DNA from 3 places in the Rhizobium sp. BK456 genome. Region 2 is predicted to be linked to each of the others. Evidence: riboswitches for the same ligand, from Rfam matches in the RefSeq annotation. Region 2 holds a riboswitch; each other region holds the start of a gene.

Region 1 (5,099 bases), on a different contig from region 2:
CGCACTCCTCCGCAGCGCGGCCGAAATGCTTTTCATTGGCTAGGGCGATGAAGAATTCCAGCTTGTCGATCATCCGGGCTCCCGCGACATTTCGCGTCTGGCCTCATCTTCGACACAGCAACCGTGCTCCGCAAGGGAATGAATCAAGTTAAGGCGACGCGCCTTAACAGTTTTCCGCAGCGGGAAAAAGATCGAACAGAGATTCGAGGAAGGCAAGCACGCTGACATTGCCGATACTGTAATAAACCAGCCTGCCTTGGCGGCGCGTATTGACTAGGCCTTCGAGCCTCAAACGCGCAAGCTGCTGCGAAACCATCGCCTGCTGAATGCCGAGAATATTCTCGATTTCACCGACCGTCCGCTCCTCTTTTGCCAGGATGCAGAGGATCAGCAATCGGGTGTGATGCGCCAAAGCCTTCAGCAGATCGCTCGCTTCATGGGCTTTTCCGGCGAGTATGTGCAAGTCCTGGCCGGTCATCCCCGGCTCCGGTTTAGGCAACGGCATTCGATATCTCGGAAGGGAGGCGATTTGGTAGATCAGAACAATAGCATATTCGTACAAACGAATTGGTCAATAGTGATGAAATGCCAAAAAAGGTCCAAGTAAATCAGCAGATAAGCTGTCCGCCGTTGATCTCGATCACCTGGCCGGTAATGTATCCCGAGAGTAAGGGAGCCGCCAGGAACAGATAGGCGGGAGCGCAATCCTCTGCCGTGCCAAGCCGCTGCAGGGGGATGGATTTCCGGGTCTGCTCCAGCTTTTCTCTGGAGGAATAGCGCTCGTGGAAATCCGTCTCGATCGTTCCCGGCGAGACGCAGTTGACGCGGATGCCATCCGGGGCAAGCTCGCGGGCAAGCGCCTTGGAATAGGTCGCAACGAAGGCTTTCGAGGCCGAATAGATCGACGAGCCGGGGCTGCCACCGGTGAGCGCCGAGATCGAAACGGTGTTGACGACGGCAGCACCCTCGGCCGCCTTCAATGCCGGCAGCAATGCGCGCGTCAGCGCCACTACCGAGGTCTGGTTCAGCCGTATGACCGCTTCATATTCGGCATCGGTCAGCGTCGCAGCGGGAAAACGGCCGAGCATGGTGCCGGCATTGTTGACGAGCACATGCACCCTGTCGAAGAAAGCCAGAACATCGTCGGCAAATTGCACCGCACCGCCGGCGGCAGAGAAATCGGCATGCAGCAGCAGCGCCCGTCTTTCCGATTCAGCCGTCAGCAGGAAATCCGGCAGGTCCCGCCCCGGCTTGCGCCCGGTATGGACGATCACTTTCGCGCCGCAATCCAGAAACTGCCGAGCGACTTCGAGGCCGATGCCGCGGCCGGCGCCGGTGACGACGACATTACGATTTTCAAACAGTCTGGGATGAAACACGAAGCCGTCCTCCTCGGATGCGTCACCTGCCCTTAACATATGAGCACACCGACCGAAAGAAAGGCAGGCATCGATCTTTCCGGGGAGATCCAGGACTAAACAACGAGCTCGTTTTCGGTCTCCAGAAGCCGCGCACCCGGCCCTTCCCTGCCGAGCCGGTCACAGGGATTGCGCAACGGACAGCTTTCGATCGACAGGCAGCCGCAGCCGATGCAGCCGGTCAGGCGGTCGCGCAGCAGACTGAGCCGATTGATTCGTGCGTCGAGATCGTCCTTCCATCGCGCCGACAGCGTCTGCCAATCGGCGACGGTCGGCGTGCGCCCCTGCGGCAGGGACTGGAACGCCGCCTGGATTTCCGAAAGCGGAATGCCGACACGCTGTGCCACCTTGATGATGCCGAGGCGGCGAAGCACATCGCGCCCGTAGCGGCGCTGATTGCCGCGGGAGCGGATGCTCGAGATCAAACCCTTGGTCTCGTAAAAATGCAGCGCCGAGACGGCAAGGCCGCTGCGTTCCGCCACTTCGCCGACAGTCAGGAGCTTTCCGAGCGGCGCTGCCGAAATACCATCCATCGCCTCTTGACCTCAATATTGGTTGAGGTCTTATACCCTTTGCTTCTGCGATCGTAAAGCCCGATCGGGCGCTCCCGCTCTTACTCCGATAAGGGCGCTGGCACCCCTTACGCCGATATTGCCGCCAGAGGCAGCAAGCTGCGGTCCCGTTCCCGGCAGGTACGGGCCCACCGAGGAACACCCGAGCGGGATCCCGCTCGGGTGTTTCCCTCACAACAGAGCTTTTCCGACCGTGCGGACGGGTTCCCAAATTTGCGGTTGCGGGAAGAAAACACGGGTGATAGTTTCCGACGAAATAACAGGGGAGCTCCGTATTGCCGGGGCTGAGATATGAGGCGCTAGCCTCTGGACCCTTTAAAGCTGATCTGGGTAATGCCAGCGGAGCGAGGTTCAGATGTTCTCAGGCGCAGAAGTGTCACTTTATCCGATGTCCGGCAATGTCGTCGGCATCATTCGCGATGCCGTCAAGACGCTCGATCCCTATCGCGGCCGGCTAGGCATCGAGACCGAAATCAAACGCTGATGACATCGCCGCAACCATCGGATTCGCACCTTTCCGCGCTCCGCGCCGCTCTCTATCGGGGGTTCCCCGCCTTGCTCGCGGGCTGCGCCTTTTTGGCGGCATGGGAACTCTATGTCGATCTTTCCGGCATCAAGCCTTCCATTCTGCCGGCGCCTTCGCGCATCGTTATCCAGGGCTGGCTGAACCGTGAGGCGCTGATATCAAACACCTGGCCGACGCTTGGTGCGACGCTCGGCGGTTTCGCGCTGTCGCTTGCCTTCACCTTCACCTCTTCGATCCTCATGGATTTCATGCCATTCATGCGCCGGGCATTGCTGCCGATCTTCATCGCCAGCCAGACCCTGCCGCTGGTGGCGATTGCGCCGCTCGTCGTCTTATGGTTCGGTTTCGGCCTTTTGCCGAAGATCCTGCTGGTGGCGCTCGTCACCTTCTTTCCGCTGCTCGTCGCCCTGCTGCAAGGCTATGAATCGACCGACCGCGACATCGCCGAATTGCTGCATTCGATGAAGGCGAGCCGCTGGCGCGTTTTCCGCCTGGCACGGCTTCCCTCGGCGCTGCCCTATTTCTTCGCCGGCCTGAGGATCTCGATCACCTATGCCGTCGTCGGCGCGATCTTTGCCGAATATGCCGGCGCCGCAAGCGGCCTCGGCATCTATATCCTCAACGCCAAGAACAATTTCCGTCCCGATCTCGTGCTCGCCGCCGTCGTCGTCAGCGCCGTGCTGACCCTTTGCCTGTTCGGCCTAACACTCTTGATAGAGCGCCTCCTTATGCCCTGGCAGCCATCCGGGGAGCGGCGCCGATGAGCGACAAAATGGTCGAACTGCGCAATATCGCGAAATCTTTCGACGGCATGCAGGTACTGGGCGATATTTCGCTCGGCGTCGGGAACGGCGAGTTCGTTTCGATCGTCGGCCCGTCCGGCTCCGGAAAATCGACGGTGCTGCGATTGCTGACGCAGTCGCTTCGACCCGATTCCGGCTCGGTGCTTTTCAATGGCGCGCCGCTTGAGGAAGCGCCGCATTCCTTCGCCTTCATGCCGCAGCGTGATGCGCTGATGCCCTGGCGCCGGATCATCGACAATGCGGCCCTCGGCCTCGAGGTAAAAGGCAAGAGCCGCCGCGCGGCCCGCGCCGCTGTGGCGCCTTTGTTCCAGCGCTTCGGCCTTGCCGGCTTCGAACACCATTATCCGTCCGAACTATCGGGCGGCATGCGCCAGCGCGCCGCTCTGCTGCGCACCGTCGTCCAGACCCAGGACATGCTGCTGCTCGACGAGCCTTTCGGCGCGCTCGACGCGCTGACGCGCACGCAGATCCAGGAGTGGCTGCAGGGCATGTGGACCGAACACCGCTGGACGGCGCTGCTGATCACCCATGATGTCCGCGAGGCGGTGTTCCTCTCCGACCGCATCTATGTGCTTTCGGCCCGCCCGGCGCGCATCATTCGAGAATTCCGCGTTCCCCTGCCCCGCCCCAGAAGCCTTGCCGATCTCGGCTCGCCGGCGGCCCAGGCGATCGAAACCGAAATCCTGCAGACCCTGCTTCATCCGCTGGAACAGGATGATCTTAGGCCGGTCGGCCTAAAATCTGCATCCTGTTCTGAACTAAAGAGTTAGATCATGACGCCGAAAACCGCGCACACTTTCGGCACCATGCTCTAGAGACCTGAGGAGGTCATCATGCTGCTTCTCACCCGTCGCCAGACGATTTTCGCCGCCATCGCGGCAGGCCTTGTCGGCCGCCCGGCCTTCGCCCAGTCGGCGCCCGCAAAGGCTCGCATCGCACTCGACTGGACGCCCAACACCAACCATATCGGCATCTATGTCGCCAAGGCGAAGGGTTTTTATGCCGCCGCGGGCCTCGATGTCGACATTCTACCCTATGCCGATACGAGTGCCGGAACGCTGGTATCGAACGGCGTCGCCGACTTCGGGATCAGCAGCGAGATCGAGGCCATCACGCAGCGCGCCGCCGGCGGTGACGTGAAGATGGTCTACGGCGTCGTCCAGACTGAAACAGCACGCCTGATCTTCAAGGGCGGACGCGACGACATCAAGAGCCCAAGGGATCTCGACGGCAAGACCTATGGCGGATTCGGCGGCACCTGGGAGAGCGCGCTGATCTCCGCGATGATCCGCAACGATGGCGGCAAAGGCGAGGTCAAGACCGTCACGCTCGGCACCTCCGCCTATGAAGCGCTGGACAATGGCTCGATCGATTTCACCCTGGAGATCTATACCTGGGAAGGCGTCGCCGCCGAACTGGAAAACCGGAAGATCGCCCGCTTCCACTATTCCGACTACGGCATTCCCGACGAGCAAACCACGGTCATCGTCTCCAGCGACACCTATCTTTCGGCCAATCGGGAAAATGCCCGCGCTTTCATTCAGGCGACGCGAAAGGGTTATGCCTATTCCGTTGATCATCCCGACGAAGCCTGCGCGCTGCTGATAGCGGAGAGCAACGGCGCGCTGATGAACGCCGAATTGGTGAAAGCTTCGCAAAAGGCATTGATCGAAGGACACTTCCTGAAATCCCAGGCCGGTGTGATCGGCACCCTCGATCCGGCCAAGGCCGATGCTATCGGCGGCTTCATGGTCGAGAACGGCATTCTGGTCGATGCGAA
Region 2 (5,099 bases):
ATATACTATAAAATATATCCGGCTCATCTGTTGCGTTGCTGATGGTTTTCATGAACTGTTCCAACTAAGAGCTGCGATAGCGCACCACAGGAATATCGTTTCCTATGAATGCTGAAAACTTGCCGGCGACATCATCGTCGGGAGGCTCGCACAAGGAGCACGATGACATGCACCACAAAAAGGAATCAGACAAGCACCCTGGCTACTCGCATCTGCGGTTGGCAACCATCGACGGCGCGTCGCCGCCTGGTCTGCAATTGTCAATCGACCGGCAGGAGGGCTCCGGGTCGACGAAGACGACTTTTTTCCAACAATGGCTTCTGGATTTTGCTTTCGGTTGCGAGCTATTTTATCCGATCCAGCTATATGAACATCTCGCAACAAGCGAGGGCGAAGACAAAGGCGTTGAACCTTTGAGTGAGAGTTACGAGTATAGAATTGGGAGAATTCGGACCGGCAGCCACGTTTCTCATTTGAAATCCACGTCTCTCGGGTTTCCAAATTCCAGAATGGAAGCGCCGGCTCAGTCGCCAACGCTTTCAAATTCGAAAGATGGTAAGAAAGTCTTCAGGAACCTGACCATTGTGCGGTACACGCGAGCCGCAGTTCAAACCCTGCTGCCGCTATCATGTACGCGGACAACGGTCGCCCGTCGGCAAAAATCAAGGATATTTGGCCCGCAAGGTTTGCCCAATCATACTGCAGAAAGGATTTCATTCTCCATGTCATTATGTCCTGCGAAATGCATTCGCATCGCCGCACTTGCAGCGGCCGCCATCTTGCTGGGCACCCAGATCGCAGTTGCGCAAGAGCCTTCTATAGAATCTCAGTGGCTGAACACGCCGGCATCTCGAGTGGAAGCGCTTGCGATCCTCCAGACCTTGAATGCAAATCTCCTGAGTAACGCCAGTGCCACGTTTACCCTTGACCGCTGGTGCGCCGCGCATAAGCTCGCACCGGAAGGTTCAAAGATCGTAGCTCAGCATGTGGGCGGGCAAGGCAAACCGGCCGATGAGCACATCCGTGATCTTCTGAGCGTCGGACCCGGTGAGTTGATCGCCTATCGCCGCGTCCGACTGGTCTGCGGCGAACGCGTCTTGTCCGAAGCCGACAACTGGTATGTACCTGCAAAATTAACTGCAGAGATGAATCAGGCGTTGAATACCAGCGATATCGCGTTTGGCAGAGCCGTTCAGGCTCTCAATTTCACTCGCACAAACCTGTCTGCCAAGTTGCTCTGGTCCCCTCTATCCGAAGGCTGGGACATGGACGGCTTAACAGCGCATGAAACAAGTTCCCCCGGCCTGCCGGCGTTCCTGCTCGAACATCGAGCCGTATTGAAACTTCCAGACGGCACGCCGTTTAGCGCCCTGGTCGAAAGCTACACGGAAAAAGTACTAGACTTTCCAGTTCCGCGCCTGCTTTCTCAATAGCGCTTCGGTATCTCGTGCATGCGACAAGGGCGCTTGTCTTGCGGAAGCGTGCCGGCCGGACGATTGCCCTTGTCCATCGTTTAACAGCGGCGACACGCACGATATCCTGTGTGTAACCTAACCCCGAGCCATCGCAGATTGTCGCTTGACAGTCCCCTCGGCAAGCCTCTACCCTTTTTGCATTCACCAGGGGGGTCCCGGCAAGGGGCTGAGATACTGCTGGACAATGCGGCTTTGCCGATTGTAGCGCAGTGACCCGTTGAACCTGATCCAGTTCATACTGGCGTAGGGACGGTGCAAGCGCTCGAAGCAGTGGATTCACGCGCGGAATCCGTGCCGGCGTCTTTTCATCATTCCGGCTGAGGACTGGGTCTCCAATCGAAAACTTGGAGCCTCAAACCATGAAAATTGCCGCGAAGACCATCACCCCCACAGTCACCAAAGGCCCGCTGCCGGCGTCGCGGAAGATTTACATCCCGGGAGACATACACGCCGACATCCGTGTGCCGATGCGCGAGATCAGCGTTCATCCGACATCGGGCGAGCCGCCTGTTGTCGTCTATGATTCCTCCGGTCCCTATACGATCGAGGGTGCTGATATCCGCATCGAGCAGGGCCTGTCGCAGCTCCGCCGCGACTGGGTGCTCGCGCGCGGCGATGTCGAAGCCTATCAGGGCCGCCATATCCGCCCCGAAGACAACGGCTTTGCCAGCGGCGAAAGGCTGACGCCCGAATTTCCCACTAAACGTCAGCCGCTACGAGCCAGGGATGGCAAGGCGGTCACCCAGCTCGCCTATGCGCGATCAGGCATCATCACGCCCGAGATGGAATTCATAGCCATCCGCGAAAGCCTTGGTCGCAAGGCGCAGGCGGATGCCATGGTCCGCGACGGCGAAAGCTTCGGCGCCCATATTCCGGACCATGTGACGGCGGAATTCGTCCGGCAGGAAGTGGCGGCGGGTCGGGCGATCATCCCCGCCAACATCAATCATCCGGAATCCGAGCCGATGATCATCGGCCGGAATTTCCTGGTGAAGATCAACGCCAATATTGGCAATTCTGCTGTCACCTCGTCCATGACGGAAGAGGTCGAGAAAATGGTCTGGGCGGCCCGCTGGGGCGCCGACACGGTCATGGATCTTTCCACCGGCCGCAATATCCACAATATCCGCGAATGGATCATCCGCAATTCGCCGGTGCCGATCGGTACCGTGCCGCTCTATCAGGCGCTGGAGAAGGTCGAGGGCATTGCCAAAGACCTGTCCTGGGAGGTCTATCGTGACACGCTGATCGAACAGGCCGAACAGGGCGTCGACTATTTCACCATCCACGCCGGCGTGCGGCTTCACTACATCCCGCTCACCGTCAACCGCGTCACCGGCATCGTCTCGCGCGGCGGTTCGATCATGGCGAAGTGGTGTCTCCATCATCATCGCGAAAGCTTCCTATACGAACATTTCGAGGAGATCTGCAACATCTGCCGCGCCTATGACGTCTCCTTCTCGCTCGGCGACGGCCTGCGTCCCGGCTCCATCGCCGATGCCAACGATGCAGCGCAATTCGCCGAACTGGAAACACTGGGAGAGCTGACCAAGATCGCCTGGGCGAAAGACTGCCAGGTGATGATCGAGGGCCCCGGCCATGTGCCGATGCACAAGATCAAGGAGAACATGGACAAGCAGCTCGAGGTCTGCGGCGAGGCACCCTTCTACACGCTCGGGCCGCTGACGACGGATATCGCACCGGGGTACGATCACATCACCTCTGGAATAGGCGCAGCCATGATCGGCTGGTTCGGCACCGCGATGCTCTGCTACGTCACGCCGAAGGAGCATCTCGGCCTTCCCGATCGCACTGACGTCAAGACCGGCGTTATCACCTACAAGATCGCGGCCCACGCGGCTGATCTCGCCAAGGGGCATCCGGCAGCACAGCTGCGCGATGACGCGCTCTCGCGTGCCCGTTTCGAATTCCGCTGGGAGGATCAGTTCAACCTCTCGCTAGACCCCGAAACCGCCCGCAGCTTCCACGACGAGACGTTGCCGAAGGAAGCCCATAAGGTGGCGCATTTCTGCTCCATGTGCGGCCCAAAATTCTGCTCCATGCGCATCTCGCACGATATCCGCGCCGAAGCACAGAAGGAAGGTCTGGATGCGATGGCAGCGCGTTATCATGAGGGCGGCGGCATCTATATGCCGATAGAAACCCAACAGCAATTGGGCGAATGAGATGCGTGTGCTTGTCAAAGGCGCCGGCGTTGCCGGCCTGACGGTGGCGCATGAACTGCGCGCTCGAGATGCCGAGGTCACCGTGCTCGATCCATATGGCAGTTTCCTCGGCGCTGCATCGTGGCTCGCGGGCGGAATGTTGGCGCCCTGGTGCGAGCAGGAGAGTGCTGATGGCGCCGTGCTGATGCGCGGCCTCACCGCCGCCGACAAATGGGACGCAATGGTGCCTGGAGAGGTGCGACGAAACGGAACGCTCGTGGTCGCGTCGGCCCGCGATCTTGGTGAACTGAGACGCTTTGCCTGCCGCACGACCGATTATGAATGGCTGGAAGAGCCGGCGATCGCGTCGCTGGAACCCTCTCTTTCCGGGCGATTCCGGCATGGGCTGTTCTTTCGCCGCGAAGCCCATCTCGATCCTCGGCGAGTGTTGTGTCTGCTGCGCACCAAGCTGACGGTTCAGGGGGTCACCTTCGTGGGCGAGAGCCCGCACGAGGAGAGCTTTGACGGTGTCGTCGATTGCACGGGCGCAGCGCAGATCGGCGAGGCGAAGGAGTTGCGCGGCGTTCGCGGCGAAATGCTCTACCTTAGAAGCTTTGACGTGGATCTCTCCCGGCCGGTCCGCTTGCTCCATCCGCGTTTCCCCGTCTACATCGTCCCGCGTGGAGACGGTCTGTTCATGGTCGGCGCGACGATGATCGAGACGGAATTCGACGGGCCTATAGTCGCCCGTTCACTGATGGAACTGCTCAACGCTGCATACACGCTAAATCCGGCCTTTGCCGATGCAACCATAATCGAAACGGGTGTCGGAATCCGCCCAGCCTTTCCGGACAATCTTCCACGTGCAAGCCATCAGGGGAAGGTGATCTCGCTCAACGGCCTCTACCGCCACGGCTTTCTGCTCGCGCCAGCCATGGCCGCCGAGGCCGCTGAACTTGTCTTCAACCAACACACTACGGGAAGGAACGCCCCATGAAATTAATCGTAAATGGCGAGGCTCTGGATGTCGCGGCTGAGACGCTGTCGGAGCTTTTAGTCTTGATGGAATACGAGGGTGATTGGCTGGCGACAGCCGTCAACGGTGAGCTTGTCCATCGCGAAGACCGGTTCGATCGATCGCTCAACGACAATGACAGAATCGAAATCCTGTCGCCGATGCAGGGAGGTTGACTGATGCTGACGCTTTATGGGTCCGAAATTACCTCCCGTCTGCTGCTTGGCACAGCGCGATACCCCTCTCCTGCCGTCCTCGCCGAGGCTGTAAGGCAATCGGCGACGGAAATCGTCACCATCTCGCTTCGTCGTGAAATGTCTGGCGGCCGCAGTGGGGGCACCTTCTTCGAAATGGTCCGCGCGCTCGGCGTTCGTATCCTACCCAACACCGCAGGTTGCCACAGCGTCGCGGAAGCGGTGCTGACGGCAAGGATGGCACGCGAGC
Region 3 (5,099 bases), on a different contig from region 2:
CGTGCGCGGAGGTCTCGATCGGCATATAGAGATCGCCGCCCTCCCGGTATTTCGCCGCCATCGCGTCCAGCCCCTCCTTCTGCGCTTCAGCGCGGATGTCATGCGATATGCGCATCGAGCAGAATTTCGGGCCGCACATCGAACAGAAATGCGCCACCTTGTGCGCTTCCTTCGGAAGCGTCTCATCGTGGAAGGAGCGGGCCGTCTCCGGGTCGAGGGAGAGGTTGAACTGGTCTTCCCAGCGGAATTCGAAACGTGCCCGCGACAGCGCATCGTCGCGAAGGCGCGCCGCGGGATGGCCCTTGGCAAGGTCGGCCGCATGGGCGGCGATCTTATAGGTGATGACGCCGGTCTTGACGTCGCTGCGGTCGGGCAGGCCGAGATGCTCCTTCGGGGTGACGTAGCAGAGCATGGCCGTGCCGAACCAGCCGATCATCGCCGCGCCGATGCCGGAGGTGATGTGGTCGTAGCCGGGGGCGATATCGGTGGTCAGCGGCCCCAGCGTGTAGAAGGGCGCCTCGCCGCAGACGGCGAGTTGCTTGTCCATGTTTTCCTTGATCTTGTGCATCGGCACATGGCCGGGCCCCTCGATCATCACCTGGCAATCCCTGGCCCAGGCGATCTTCGTCAGTTCGCCGAGCGTTTCGAGTTCGGCAAATTGGGCCGCATCATTGGCATCGGCGATCGAGCCGGGGCGAAGGCCGTCGCCGAGCGAGAAGGAGACGTCATAGGCCCGGCAAATCTCGCAGATCTCCTCGAAATGCTCGTAGAGGAAGTTTTCGCGGTGATGATGCAGACACCACTTGGCCATGATCGAGCCACCACGCGAGACGATGCCGGTGACGCGGTTGACGGTGAGCGGAATGTAACGCAGCCGCACGCCGGCATGGATGGTGAAATAGTCAACGCCCTGTTCGGCCTGCTCGATCAGCGTATCGCGATAGATTTCCCAGCTAAGATCCTCGGCGATGCCGCCGACCTTCTCCAGCGCCTGATAAAGCGGCACCGTGCCGATCGGCAGCGGCGAATTGCGGATGATCCATTCGCGGATATTGTGGATGTTGCGCCCGGTCGACAGATCCATGACCGTATCGGCGCCCCAGCGGGCGGCCCAGACCATCTTCTCGACTTCTTCAGCCATCGACGAGGTGACGGCGGAGTTGCCGATATTGGCGTTGATCTTCACCAGAAAATTGCGGCCGATGATCATCGGTTCGCTTTCGGGGTGGTTGATGTTGGCGGGGATGATCGCCCGGCCGGCGGCGACTTCCCGGCGGACGAATTCCGGCGTCACATGATCGGGAATATCGGCGCCGAAGCTCTCGCCGTCACGCACCAGCACTTCAGCCTTGGCCTTGCGGCCGAGATTCTCGCGAATGGCGACGAACTCCATCTCCGGCGTAATGATGCCGGCCCGTGCGTAGGCGAGCTGGGTGACGGCTTTGCCGTCCTTGGCGCGCAGCGGCCGGCGCCGCCCCGGAAATTCCGGCGTCAGCCGGTCGCCGCTGACAAAGCCGTTGTCCTCGGGGCGGACATGGCGGCCGTCATAGGCTTCGACGTCGCCGCGGGCCAGCACCCAGTCGCGGCGCAGTGGAGACAGGCCCTGCTCGATGCGGATCTCCGCACCTTCGATCGTGTAGGGGCCGGAGGAATCATAGACGATGACAGGCGGCTCGCCGGCAGTCGGATGGACACTGATTTCGCGCATCGGCACGCGGATATCGCCATGAATATCTCCTGGAATATGGATCTTCCGCGATGCCGGCAACGGGCCGGTGGTGACGGTCAGGGTGAGGTTCTTTGCGGCAATGGTCATGGTTTGAGGCTCCAAGTTGTAAGTTGGAGACCCAGTCAATCAGCCGGAATGATGGAAAGACACCGGCACGGATTCCACGCGTGAATCCAAAGCCTTCGAGCGCTTGCACCGTCCCTACGCCAGTATGAACTGGATCAGGTTCAACGGGTCACTGCGCCACAACAGGCAAAGCCTCATTGTCCAGCAGTATCTCAGCCCCTTGCGGGACCCCCCTGGTGAATACCGACAGTCGTAAAGCGCGGTCGCTGGTTGTGTCAAGCTTACAGCTTTGTCGTTTCCGTAGATCGTCCGGCTCGGAGCCTGTTGCGTTACGGATCGAACTGCGGCAAATGTCAATTCACTCAACGTCAGGTGGATTTATGTCGTTTCGGATTAAACGTCTTACGCTAAAACATCTCAATGACGCCGCCACTGTGCTGGTCAGCGCCTATTCGGGACCTCCGTGGAACGAGAATTGGTCGCTTGAAGCGGCGGCTGAAAATGTAAACACCGTGCTTGGAACGCCGAAATCCATTGCGCTTGCGGCCTTTGACGGAGGCAAGGTGCTGGGGATCGCGTTGGGCATACGACAGCGGCGCCATGCCGGTCCGGTCGTTTATCTTGACGAGTTGTCGGTGCTGCCTGAAGCCCAAGGTGCGGGAATAGGGACTGCGCTGCTATCAGCAGTTTTCGAAACAGCAAAGGCCGAGGGATGCAGCAGCGTCTGGTTGGTCTCACAGCGAGAAGGGGCGTTGTCGAAATTTTATCAGGGTTGCGGGTTCGCCCTCGGCAACAACCTTGGTCTCTACTCCAAATCGAGTGCGTAGCGGCCGCGTCTGCGGTGGCCAGCCATAGCCGAGGCCGAGCGGAAGAATTCGAGGTCCGTCAGCCCGATCTTCACTTTGAACCTATCTCGGCGGCTTTTGAAGCGATACCGCTCAATCCGGTCGTAATGTCTTGCCGGATGCCGCATCGAAAAGATGAAGCTTTCCTGGCCGAGCGGCGATCGTCGCGACCTGCCCCGGTTTAAACTCGTGACGGTCGGACAGCACCGCGACAAGCTCGCCGGTCCCGTAGCGCAGGAAAACCATCGTCTCATGGCCGGTAGGTTCGGTGACGCTGACGGTCGTGTCGAGGCCGCTTGGGCTGAGCGACAGGTGCTCGGGCCGCACGCCGAGAAGCACGGCCTGCCCTTCGGACGCCTGCGGGTTAAAACCGAGCGCGATCTCGTCGCCGGTCTCGGTGACGAAGATCGCACCATCGGCCTTGTAGCGGCCTTTCAGCAGATTCATCGACGGTGAGCCGATAAAGGCCGCAACGAATGTATTGCGGGGACGATCGTAGAGTTCCAGCGGCGTGCCAATCTGTTCGACCTTTCCGCCCTGCATGACCACGATCTTGTCGGCCATGGTCATCGCTTCGACCTGATCGTGGGTGACATAGATCGTCGTGGTTCTCAGTCGCTGGTGCAGTTCCTTGATCTCCTTGCGCATCTGCACGCGCAGCTTGGCGTCGAGGTTCGACAAGGGCTCGTCGAACAGGAAAACCTGCGGTGACCGGACGATGGCGCGTCCCATCGCCACGCGCTGGCGCTGGCCGCCCGAAAGCTGGCGCGGATAGCGGTCGAGATAGGGCACGAGGTCAAGCGTTTCGGCCGCCGCCTGCAGCCGCTGCTTGATGATATCGGCAGGCTGTTTCTGCAGACGGAGCGCAAAGACCATGTTTTCGGCAACGGTTTTGTGCGGATAGAGCGCATAGCTCTGAAAGACCATGGCGATGTCGCGATCCTTCGGCGGCAGATTGTTGACGACCTTTCCGCCGATCGAGATGGTGCCGCCGGTGATGCTTTCGAGCCCCGCGACCATGCGCAGCAATGTCGATTTGCCGCAACCGGACGGGCCGACGAGCACCACAAATTCACCGTCGCGAATGTCGATATCAACGCCATGCAGGATATTTACGGCGCCATAGGCCTTGCGCGCCTCCGAAATATTGACCTCAGCCATGTGCCTCCCCACTCGCTTTCCAGCTCCCCCGGCGGTTCCGGGAGATATGCATCTCTCGACAAAATCCAAGGCATGAGGCTTGGCGAAACGCACCCTGCCGCTGCTCGTACATGCTGTCAGACCTCCTCCATGAAACGTTTCATTTCATGTTGACTTTTGCCGCTTGCCGTCTAATTCTCGCTGGCGAGGCCGAGAGGAGCGGTTTCGAACATCAATATGAAACGTTTCATTTTTTTGTTTACCAGATCGTTCTGCATGAGACCAGTGCGAAAATCGGACCGGAGCCAATCCGGAAAGACGGGCTGGCGGCAGCGCAAAAACGTGGAGGAGGAAAGTATGAAAGTCGAAATATACGATGCATTGATGCGCCGTCAGGCAAGTCGCCGCGACGTCCTGCGCGGAACTGCGAGTGCTGCGGCTCTGCTCGGTCTATCGGGCGCGATGGGCGGAATTCCCGGCATGGCGATTGCCGCCGCCGACGATCTGCGCGCCCAGATCCTGCAGATCCCGGGCGTCGGCAAGGGCTCGCCGACGGATGCGGACTGGCAGAAGGTCGGCGAACTCTGCCTCGGTCCGACCAAGGCCAACGTCAAGCAGGGCGAATTTGCCGGTGTCGAGCTGACCTTCATGGGGCTCAACAATCAAAACCTGCACAACTTCCTGTTCCGCGGCTTCCTGAAGCCCTGGGAGGCTTATACCGGCGCCAAGATCAACTGGATCGACCTTGCGCAAGCCGACTACAATGCCCGCCTTCAGCAGTCGATCGCGACCGGCACGGTCGATTTCGACATTCTGGAAATGGGCGCTCCGTTCGAAGGCGATACTGCCGGACGCGGACTGCTGGACGAGATGCCGGACTGGGCTGCAAAGCAGATCGAGGCCGACGACCTGGTGAGTTACCTGAAGCCGCCGGTCGGCACCTGGGGCGGCAAGACCTATCGCGTCACGATCGACGGCGACTGCCACACCTTCGCCTATCGCAAGGATTACTTCGGAGAGGGCTCCATCAGCGGGATGGCCGAGCCGCCGAAGACCTGGCAGGAGGTCAACGCGGCCTCCAAGGCGCTGATCGGCAAGACCGATCCTCTGACCGGCCAGCCGGCCTATGGCTATCTCGACCCGCTGAAGGGCTGGGGTGGTTTCGGCTTCTATTTCATCGAGAACCGCGCGACGGCCTATGCCAAATATCCCGGCGATCCGGCCTGGCTGTTCGATCCCGAAAACATGAAGCCGCTGGTCAATAACCCCGCATGGGTCCAGGCGATCCAGGACGTCCTGGATCTGATCGCGGCCAAGGC

The links. Region 2 has a riboswitch for thiamine pyrophosphate ahead of thiC (phosphomethylpyrimidine synthase ThiC). Riboswitches for the same ligand answer to the same signal wherever they lie in the genome.
Region 1: it holds a riboswitch for thiamine pyrophosphate, as region 2 does, so the genes downstream of both, FHX03_RS34940 (HMP/thiamine-binding protein) here and thiC (phosphomethylpyrimidine synthase ThiC) in region 2, are expected to answer to the same signal.
Region 3: it holds a riboswitch for thiamine pyrophosphate, as region 2 does, so the genes downstream of both, thiC (phosphomethylpyrimidine synthase ThiC) here and thiC (phosphomethylpyrimidine synthase ThiC) in region 2, are expected to answer to the same signal.

What each region holds. Positions count from the first base shown of each region.
Region 1 is NZ_JACIAO010000008.1:286,556-291,654, reverse strand. Features, by position in the region: gene FHX03_RS23060 (LysR family transcriptional regulator) at 1-73, opposite strand, end outside; gene FHX03_RS23055 (ArsR/SmtB family transcription factor) at 164-505, opposite strand; gene FHX03_RS23050 (SDR family NAD(P)-dependent oxidoreductase) at 609-1,379, opposite strand; gene soxR (redox-sensitive transcriptional activator SoxR) at 1,475-1,951, opposite strand; TPP riboswitch at 2,242-2,355, shown strand; partial or broken gene FHX03_RS34940 (HMP/thiamine-binding protein) at 2,346-2,462, shown strand; gene FHX03_RS23035 (ABC transporter permease) at 2,474-3,280, shown strand; gene FHX03_RS23030 (ABC transporter ATP-binding protein) at 3,277-4,089, shown strand; gene FHX03_RS23025 (ABC transporter substrate-binding protein) at 4,153-5,099, shown strand, end outside.
Region 2 is NZ_JACIAO010000010.1:128,004-133,102, forward strand. Features, by position in the region: gene FHX03_RS25535 (hypothetical protein) at 723-1,433, shown strand; TPP riboswitch at 1,612-1,743, shown strand; gene thiC (phosphomethylpyrimidine synthase ThiC) at 1,835-3,661, shown strand; gene thiO (glycine oxidase ThiO) at 3,663-4,637, shown strand; gene thiS (sulfur carrier protein ThiS) at 4,634-4,831, shown strand; gene FHX03_RS25555 (thiazole synthase) at 4,835-5,099, shown strand, end outside.
Region 3 is NZ_JACIAO010000012.1:219,982-225,080, reverse strand. Features, by position in the region: gene thiC (phosphomethylpyrimidine synthase ThiC) at 1-1,816, opposite strand, end outside; TPP riboswitch at 1,910-2,040, opposite strand; gene FHX03_RS28560 (GNAT family N-acetyltransferase) at 2,176-2,622, shown strand; gene FHX03_RS28555 (ABC transporter ATP-binding protein) at 2,734-3,801, opposite strand; gene FHX03_RS28550 (extracellular solute-binding protein) at 4,138-5,099, shown strand, end outside.